3 regions of the Ectobacillus soli genome follow, and region 3 is predicted to be linked to each of the others. Evidence: riboswitches for the same ligand, from Rfam matches in the RefSeq annotation. Region 3 holds a riboswitch; each other region holds the start of a gene.

Region 1 (3,285 bases), on a different contig from region 3:
CTGTACCGTGCGTGTGCTTTGTCTCGATCTTCTTACTTGTAAAGTAGGTAAACGAAGTACCATCGAATAGTAAATCAATCGCTTCATCTTCTATATCATCGTGTCCGCCCTTGATGACAACATACTTTACACCCAACTCAAAGAGCTTTCTTGCGGCTAGCTGACGCTCTTCCATCGTATTGATTGTTATTCCCGTTATTGCCTCGGCTTCGGGGATATTTGGTGTGACTACCTTTGCAAGCGGCAACAATTCTTCCTTTAGTGCCTTCATCGCTTCTTGCTGCAATAATGGGGCTCCCCCTTTTGCAATCATAACTGGATCAACAACAACCTGCTCCCAGCCAAACTTACGAATCTTCTCTGCAACAGTATGAATAATGCTGCTATCGAACAACATCCCCGTTTTTACAGCATCGACTCCAATATCACTTGCAACCGATTCAATCTGCTCAGCTACTGCAGATGGCAACATTGGATATACTCCTTGCACACCAAGTGTATTTTGTGCTGTTACAGCTGTTATAGCAGACATTCCGAATACCTTTAACTCCTGAAATGTCTTTAAATCCGCTTGTATTCCAGCACCGCCGCCGCTATCAGACCCTGCAATGGTTAATGCTCTGTATACCATTTGGCATCCTCCTTACTTAATGTTACCGTATTTTATCACGTCAGCCGGTTCAACAAGAGCCAACTGATTTAGAAATTCAATTTGAAAGCTTCCAGGAACTTCCCCTGATTTAGCTAGCGCCAACTCAGCTGCTACCTCATAACTAGTAAGAGCTGCAATCGCTGCTGCAACATAATCTTGTTCCACTGCTGCAAATGCTCCAACAACAGCAGTAAGTAAGCAACCCGTTCCTGTTACTTTTGTTAAGATTGAGTGTCCATTTTCAATAGTATACGTTTCTGTACCATTCGACACAACATCTAGTTTACCAGTAATCGCAACCGTTGTATGCAATTGCTTCGCAGCCTTTTCTGCTAATTCCACAATATTTAAATCGCCTTCTCCGGCGTCAACGCCTTTAATCTCCCATTTCTCTCCAATTACATTTGCGATTTCGGCTGCATTTCCGCGTATAACGGCAAGGTCTAGTTCTTTTGCTAGAAGTCGTGCTGTTTCTGTGCGGTACGGCGTTGCTCCTGCGCCAACTGGATCGAAAATAACAGGTGTATTCGCTTCATTTGCTGCCTTCCCGGCCATTAGCATAACTTCCACCATATTTGCATTGATTGTTCCCATATTTAAAACAATACTACCCGCCATTCTTGCAATATCTGCAACCTCTTCTTTTGCATCTGCCATAAACGGAGATGCTCCGAGTGCAAGTAGACCATTTGCAGAAAAGTTTGCCACTACGATATTCGTAATATTGTGTACGAGTGGATTTACCTCACGTACTTTGGTTAGAATCATTGCTATTTTTGCTACATCCATTCTTCTTCATCCCTTCTACACTTTTTTACCAACGTAAAAAACACTCTGCGTATGCAAAGTGTTTTGAATAGGTTCAATTCACAATCCCTACGCTGGCATTATCCAACAGGTTCAAGCGGTCTACGACAGAATAGTCGTACTCTCAGCCTACTTCCATAGGCTCCCGAATCTATTTTCCTTCATTCCCGAATCACAAGGAACACGATAATAACTCATTTTCTAACTTTCTAGTAAATTTTACTCGCATGTTCAGAAAAATTCAAGAAAATATGATTCTGTGATTATAGAAGAAGGACGCCCTGCAAGCAGGACGTCCTTCTAATTCTAGTACTATTAGAATTTTTCTTGATATTGTTCAAGTTCCCAAGTGTGTACAGAAGTTCTGTAGCTATCCCACTCAGCTTTTTTAGCTGCTACGTATTCGTTGTATACGTGTTCACCTAGAGTTGCTTTACCAATATCACCAGCTTCAAGTGCTGCAATCGCACCTTCTAAGCTTCCTGGTAAATTATCAATACCAAGTTCTTCACGTTTTTCAGTGCTCATGTGGAAGATATCTGCATCAATTGCTGCTGGAGCTGTTAAACCTTTTTCAATTCCGTCTAGGCCGGCAGCTGCAACTACTGCATATGCAAGATATGGATTTGCAGATGGATCTGGGCAACGAAGTTCAACACGAGTAGCTACGCCGCGTTTAGCAGGGATACGAATTAAAGCAGAACGGTTAGATGCTGACCATGCAATGTAGCAAGGTGCTTCATAACCAGGTACAAGACGTTTGTAAGAGTTTACTAGTGGATTTGTTACGGCTACAAAGCTCTTTACATTTGTTAATACACCTGCGATAAATGCATATGCATCTTTTGATAATTGTGCTTCATCACTTGGATCAAAGAATGCATTTTCTCCGTCTTTAAAGAAAGACATGTTAACGTGCATTCCAGAACCATTAATACCAAATACCGGTTTTGGCATAAACGTAGCATGTAAGCCAAATTGGCTTGCAATTGTTTTAACAACCCATTTATATGTTGTTGCTTTATCAGCTGCACCTAGTACATCTGCATATTTGAAGCCAATTTCATGTTGGCCAATTGCCACTTCATGGTGAGAAGCTTCAATAGTGAAGCCCATAGCTTTTAGTGCACGGAAAATTTCTAAACGAACGCGTGCACCAAGGTCTTTAGGAGACGTTTCGAAATAATCACCGTTATCTTGTGTAATAGTAGTTGCTTTACCATTATCGTCTGTTTTAAATAAGAAGAATTCTAGTTCAGGTCCGACAGAAATTGTATATCCTTTTTCAGCAGCCTTGTCGACCGTACGTTGTAGTACGTTACGAGTGTCACCATCAAATGAAGTACCATCTGGGTTTTTCGCACTACAGATAAAACGAGCTTCAGCATATCCTTCTTCTACAGACCAAGGAAGAACTGCAAATGTAGTTAAATCTGGTTCTAAATATAAATCTGAACGATTAATTGGAGAGAAACCTGCAATAGAAGAACCATCAAACATAACCTTACCTTCTACTACATCATCTAATTGTTCAACTGTTACGGTTACTTGTTTTAAAATCCCTTCCATATCTACAAATTGCAAATGAAGAAGCTCAACGCTCTTCGATTCAATGATTTCTTTAATTTCATCAACAATAGAACCTTCAGTAGTTCCAGTTACATATAGCTGTGTCATGATATGAAACCTCCCGTTTTCCCGTTATATTATCTAACATGATTTTATTATAGACTATCTATTTTATATTTTACAATACATTTATTTAAAATTTTTTCAGAATCTTCGGTATTTGTTGTCCATTATATCATAACTTACTTGAATCCGTT
Region 2 (3,285 bases), on a different contig from region 3:
GCGTTACGTAACAAAGCATTGCTGTTCCAAACCAACCAATCATTGCAGCGCCGATGGCTGATGTAATGTGGTCATATCCTGGTGCGATATCAGTTGTTAACGGTCCTAATGTATAAAACGGTGCTTCTTGACAGATTTCAAGCTGCTTATCCATATTTTCTTTAATCTTATGCATGGGCACATGACCTGGACCTTCAATCATAACCTGTACATCATGCTTCCATGCGATTTTCGTTAACTCTCCTAACGTTTCAAGCTCAGCAAATTGTGCTTCATCATTGGCATCAGCTAATGATCCTGGTCGTAATCCATCTCCAAGTGAAACAGAAATATCGTATTGTTTTAAGATTTCACATATTTCTTCAAAATGTGTGTATAGGAAGTTTTCTTGATGATGCGCTAGACACCACTGTGCCAAAATGGAACCACCGCGGGATACAATCCCTGTTGTGCGTTTTGCAGTTAACGGAACATAGCGTAACAAAACCCCAGCATGAATCGTAAAGTAATCGACGCCTTGTTCCGCCTGTTCAATTAATGTATCTCGGTATACATCCCATGTTAAATCCTCTGCTACGCCATTTACTTTTTCAAGTGCCTGATAAATAGGTACTGTACCAACCGGAACAGGAGCATTGCGAACAATCCACTCTCTCGTTGTATGAATATTTTTACCTGTTGATAGATCCATAATCGTATCTGCGCCCCATCTTGTAGCCCACGTCATTTTCTCAACCTCTTGCTCGATTGAGGAACTAACAGCAGAATTCCCAATGTTCGCATTTATTTTGACTAGAAAATTACGTCCAATAATCATTGGCTCACTTTCTGGGTGATTAATATTTGCTGGTATAATGGCTCGTCCCTTTGCTACCTCATCCCGAACAAACTCCGGATCCATATTTTCACGAATCGCAATGTACTCCATTTCAGAGGTAATCACGCCTTGCTTTGCGTAATGCATTTGCGTTACATTTTGCCCTTCTTTTGCCCGTAGCGGTGCTGTCGTTCGATTTGGAAACCATTCAAGATTTGCACGAATATCATCTTCTGTGTATCCGTTATCTACAGGTTTGATTTCTCTCCCTGCACACGTCTGTACATCATTACGTTCCAAAATCCATTGTTTGCGTAATTTCGGAAGTCCTTTTCTAATGTCAACATCACAATCTATGTCTGTGTAAGGACCGCTCGTATCATATACACGAACAGGAGCATTTTCTTCTTCCCCGAAGGACGTAACCGTCTGGCTTAACTCAATTTCCCTCATAGGAACTTGAATATCTCCTCTGGAACCTTCCACGTACACTTTCTTACTTCCCATAAACTGTGATTTTAATTCTACGTTTACATCTTGCTTCTGCATGTAACTTCCTCCTTAAAATGGCTTTGTGACCTAGGAGCTACAGCATAGTTTCTCCGCTTGATTGAGTGGCAATCAAGTAAAGGAAAGACAATAAAATAAGGTTCTGTATACACAGAACCTGATTCATCGTCAAAAAGTAGTGGCGTGCTGAACAAAAGAAGACGCCTTCGTACTACTTCCCTACGCTGGTATGATCCAGATCAGGTTCAAAGGGTCAAAGAATTTACGCATTCTTTTCTCAGTCCAAGCAATTGGGCACCCCTAGTAGAGCTTTACGTATTACTATTAAGTTTGCATGTAAAACATATCATAATTTTCAGAAAAAGGAAATAGTATTTTCAACATAAACAATATGAATAACTTTTTAACATAAGGAAAAAGTTGTTCTACGTATACATCCATACTAAACCTCAAAAACTAGACTGATTTCTATATCCGATATACAAGGAGGCAACAAGTTTGAACAATCAACGAGCAAAACAGATTGCATCTTCACCCATTATGGCAAACGTTACCTTTGATGGAATTCCCGTTTATATCCAGGAAGTAAATGATAATTCCATGGCTCGGATCTATCCTCTACATGAGCCAGATGCAGAGCAAAGTGTCCCGGTAAGCAGCTTGGTAGAGCACTAAATAGCAAAAGGACCATTCTACTATCGTAGAATGGTCCTTCTCTATACGTTACTGATCTTTAAATGATTAATAATTTAACTCTACATTTCCATATTTAAATCCGCAAAGACAGTGAGTGGTTTACTTCCCAATGAATTCTTGTGACCAATAGTCTTGACTTGACGAATGACCAACACCAATCTTTGTGTAGTTCACATTTAAAATGTTAGCACGGTGACCTGTGCTGTTCATCCAAGCTTGTACAACTTCCTCTGCGGAGCGTTGTCCTTTTGCAAGATTTTCACCAGCATGAGAATACGTAATCCCAAATATTTTCATCATATCAAAAGGTGACCCATACGTTGGGCTGGTATGCGAAAAGTAATTTTTATTAAGCATGTCATTTGATTTCTCTTGAGCCATACTGGCCAATGTAGTATCCAGTTGAAGATCAGGAAGTCCATTTTTACGTCGCTGATCATTTGTTAATTGAACAACCTTCGCCTCCATACTATCAACTGCAGCATTAGAAGGTGTCGGTGGTGTCTGGCTCGGCGTTGGTGCTTTTGGTGCTATAGCATTTCCTTGATTTTGACATGGACATAATCCTGTATTCGAACCACTTTGAGGAGAATAGGCAACTGGAACTGGTGTTATATATCCTCCACCTGTGTTAGAGCGCATGTATTCATGCTTTGGTACATTATCACCATCAATACCTGGACGTGCCAACTCATTTCTAGGCATATTTTGTCGATTGTCGGCTGCATTGTTCATTCCAGTGTTTGCATTATATCCACAGCCACTTACCCCAAGTACAAAAATAGAAAGAACCGCAATTTTTGAAAAAAAACAAAAACTCCTCACTAAATCCCTCCTTCATCGTGAACTATTTTCACTTTTATTATTTGCTATAGCGAAGAAGAGATTCTAGGTAAGTGGCTCCTAAATTGGAAATGATGTATGCAAATCAATCAAAGAATAGCCTACAGGAATGGGGAAATAATAGAAGAGAAAACAAGGTGTTACTCTGTCTGTTCCAAAATGCATTTGGCTGCCTCTCCTGTAGTTACAAACACATTCATATAACCGCCGCGGAGCGCTCCGATCATTCCTGATACTTTTTTAAGGGATTCTGCAACACCAATGGAATAACGCGTCCGTTTTAATTTAGCAAGGTCAATTGTAATTGTTCGGTCAGATATTCCAGTATGGACTAGCACTCCATCTTTACCATAATTACAGGTACATCATACATTTGTAAAAGTAAAAATGATTGTTAAGTGAAATACGAGAAGCCTCCC
Region 3 (3,285 bases):
CAGCACCAATTACACTAAAGGGCACAGCAACTTTTAATGCTGAAAAGAAAAATGGTAGTGACGCTGGTAACTTCAATTTAAAAAAGATATCTTTACGGGATGCACCATAAGTAATAAGCAACTCTTCCCATTCGCGCTTTGTAGAACGTAATCCGTCATAGGTATTCACAGCAATCGGAAAAAAGACAATAAGCACTGTTACAGTTACCTTGCTCCAAATGGAGTAGCCAAACCAAAGCACAAACAACGGGGCAAGCGCTGTTACGGGAATCGTCTGCGACGCAACAAGCAATGGATAAAAAGCACGCTCCACAAAAGGATGTAAGCTCATCGCTACAGCAAGTCCAACTCCTAATACAATGGAAATAGCTAAACCGATGACGACTACCGTTAGCGTTGCCGAAAGATGAACCGTGAACAAAATGGCACGAAGATCCCATATTTTTTGAAAAATGGCGCTAGGCGTCGGCAAAATATACATCGCATCCACAATCCTAGCTCCAATTTCCCATACAATTAAAAAAATAGTTACAACAAGAATAGAAGGAAAATAGTAATTTAGCTTTTTCATTGTTTCACCTTGCCTTGTAGCATACCAAGTAATGTTTCTTTCAATTGTAAAATTTCGGGTCGATTTATATCTTGTCTGCATCGTTCTTTTGGTAAAGGAACATTGAACGCTTGCATGGTTGAGATTGGCTTCTCTGTTACAACAAATATTCGCTGTGATAGAAACAACGCTTCCTCCACATCATGCGTAATAAATACTATCGTTTTGTTCCATTTCATCCATTGCTCATATAACCATTCCTGTAAGCTTAATTTCGTGATTGCATCTAATGCGCTGAACGGTTCATCGAGCAGGAGAATGTTGTTTCCTGTTAAAAATGTACGAAGAAAGGATACACGTTGCCGCATTCCACCTGACAAATCCTTTGGGTATTTGTTTTCATAGCCTTGCAATCCAAACTTCTCTAAATATTCGATTACTTTTTCTTGTGCTTTCTTTTTCTTCATTCCTTGGCATTCAAGCGAGATGGCTGCATTTTCTAAAATACTTCGCCACGGCAGCAACAAATCAGATTGGGGCATATAACCAACTGCACGGCTTCCGCGACTAACCGTAACATCTTGGATTGTGATACTTCCTTTATTTGTCTCTTCAAGTCCTGTAAGTAGCCTAAAAATAGTACTTTTCCCACATCCACTCGGTCCGATAATACTTATAAATTCACCCTGTTCAATCTGAAAATCCAAATCTTGGAGTATATTCTGTTTTTCTCCGTCATACGCAAACGAAACGTTATGAAAGCGAATGATGTTCTGCAAATCCCCACATCTCCTTACGGTACGCCATATCCCAGAACAAATATTCAAAACGACTTGTATTGATAAATATCTCTTCTAAACGAAGCAGCTCTTGTTTACTTTTACCTTCCGCGATTTCATTTAGCAAATCAATCATCCAAATGCAAAGTTCCCCGTACTCACTTGAGCTGTAGCCGCGAATCCACTCCCCATAAAACGGATGATCTACACTACCAGCAATTGCACTTAAGCGCTTTCCTATTTCCCAATAGCTCCACATACAAGGAAGTAAGGATGCAACCAACTCTGCAAGCGTCCCGCTTTGAGATACGGAAAGCATATAATGGGTATACGCTAAATTCATAGATGCAGACTTCGCCTCATCTAACTCCTGTAGATTGATTCCAAGACGCTGTGCATATTGCCTATGCAAGTTCATCTCACCATTTAAAATAGAGTCAATTTGCTTTGCAAATTTCCCCATAACAGTTGGGTCTGTTGCTTTTACAACTCCTAGAGCATATACCTTCGCATAATCTAGCAAGTACAAATAATCTTGGATGATATAAAATTGGAATTTACTACGATCGAGTGTACCGTCACCAATACCCGTAACAAACGGATGTTCATAAATTACTTTCCATACTGGCTTTGATCTCTCATATAGTTCATCACAAAATTTCACGAAAAAATCCCTCTCTCTATTTAATAACTCTGCTTGGCATACAAAAAGCCGCTTCTCATAAAGAAGCGGCTGTAAACAATGGATACTATTCATCGTCATACATCACTTCCCTTCGCTAGCATTACCTAGATCAGGTTCATAAGGGTTAAGGCAGTCGCCTCTCTCAGCTCATTTCGCACCCCTAGTGAAAAAGATATACACAAATAAAAAAGCCCAATTATTCACGACAGGAAAGTGGGCATTAATTTCATCGTCCGTTTGCTTTCCTCCGCTAGAATTATCTAGATCAGGTAAAAAGGGTCATGGACTTAAGGTCTCCTCTCAGCCGGCAACACCAGCTCCCCTAGCAATCTCATTAAATTGTGAACTTATTGTAACATTACGTTGCTTTTCCTGCAACTGTTTTACCTTGTAAGAACAATAGTTGGAAAAAATAACAGGTATTTCGTTCACCATCTTATCAAATCATCTAGTTTTTTAAGTACTATTATACGATTCGTTCTTGATTGCGAACTGTCAATAGTACTTTGTTACATTTTTATGATATTTTTTTGTTATTTTTATAAACAATAACAGATAAATGTTAAAAATAACAAAAACTATTATAAATATATTGAAAAATCATTAAATTAATAGAATAATATATATAGATGATAGTCATTTTAATTTATAACTACCTCATTTTTATATATAGCTCTATATGCAATTATTATTATAATAGGAGGAATTGCTATGAACGCTAGAACTCTTTTCGTTTCATCCGTTGCACTAGCTGCTTTACCATTCATTGTAGATTCTGTACAAGCAAGCAGTAATACTGCTGGAACTGTAAATGCAACCTATTTAAATGTTCGAACCGGTCCTAGTACAAATGATAGCGTAATTGGTGCCTTACCAAATCAAAGCAGCGTTACCATTCTAGGAGAAAGCGGTAATTGGTACAAAATTCAATACAACAATCAAGTTGCTTATGTAAGCAAAGATTATGTTACAGTTTCTTCTTCCAAATACAAAGTAACAGCAGATTCACTACGTGTTCGTAGCGGCGCAAGTACCAGTTCTTCTATTATAGGAATGTTAGGTAATGGGGATGAAGTTACAGTAGAGTCTGAAAATAATGGCTGGTGCAAAATTACATATAACAATCAGGCTGCCTATGTAAGCAAAGCTTTTCTCGCTTCCTCTAATTCTTCCACTTCATCTTCTGTTCAATCAACTTCTACATTTTATGTAAATGCAGATAGTTTACGTTTCAGAACAGGACCTGGAACAAACTATAACATTATTGATGT

The links. Region 3 has a riboswitch for thiamine pyrophosphate ahead of tenA (thiaminase II). Riboswitches for the same ligand answer to the same signal wherever they lie in the genome.
Region 1: linked by a shared signal. The riboswitch ahead of thiM (hydroxyethylthiazole kinase) and the one ahead of tenA (thiaminase II) in region 3 are both predicted to bind thiamine pyrophosphate.
Region 2: linked by a shared signal. The riboswitch ahead of thiC (phosphomethylpyrimidine synthase ThiC) and the one ahead of tenA (thiaminase II) in region 3 are both predicted to bind thiamine pyrophosphate.

The regions. Positions count from the first base shown of each region.
Region 1 covers NZ_JBGJZM010000003.1:115,996-119,280, reverse strand. The annotation lists gene thiD (bifunctional hydroxymethylpyrimidine kinase/phosphomethylpyrimidine kinase) at 1-631, opposite strand, end outside; gene thiM (hydroxyethylthiazole kinase) at 644-1,441, opposite strand; TPP riboswitch at 1,509-1,618, opposite strand; gene glnA (type I glutamate--ammonia ligase) at 1,775-3,136, opposite strand.
Region 2 covers NZ_JBGJZM010000002.1:493,299-496,583, forward strand. The annotation lists gene thiC (phosphomethylpyrimidine synthase ThiC) at 1-1,366, opposite strand, end outside; TPP riboswitch at 1,527-1,639, opposite strand; gene ACAN53_RS14210 (H-type small acid-soluble spore protein) at 1,826-2,002, shown strand; gene ACAN53_RS14215 (CAP domain-containing protein) at 2,123-2,848, opposite strand; partial or broken gene ACAN53_RS14220 (sugar-binding domain-containing protein) at 3,007-3,219, opposite strand.
Region 3 covers NZ_JBGJZM010000001.1:2,326,649-2,329,933, forward strand. The annotation lists gene ACAN53_RS11755 (ABC transporter permease) at 1-571, opposite strand, end outside; gene ACAN53_RS11760 (ABC transporter ATP-binding protein) at 568-1,329, opposite strand; gene tenA (thiaminase II) at 1,304-1,993, opposite strand; TPP riboswitch at 2,084-2,186, opposite strand; TPP riboswitch at 2,240-2,348, opposite strand; gene ACAN53_RS11770 (SH3 domain-containing protein) at 2,726-3,285, shown strand, end outside.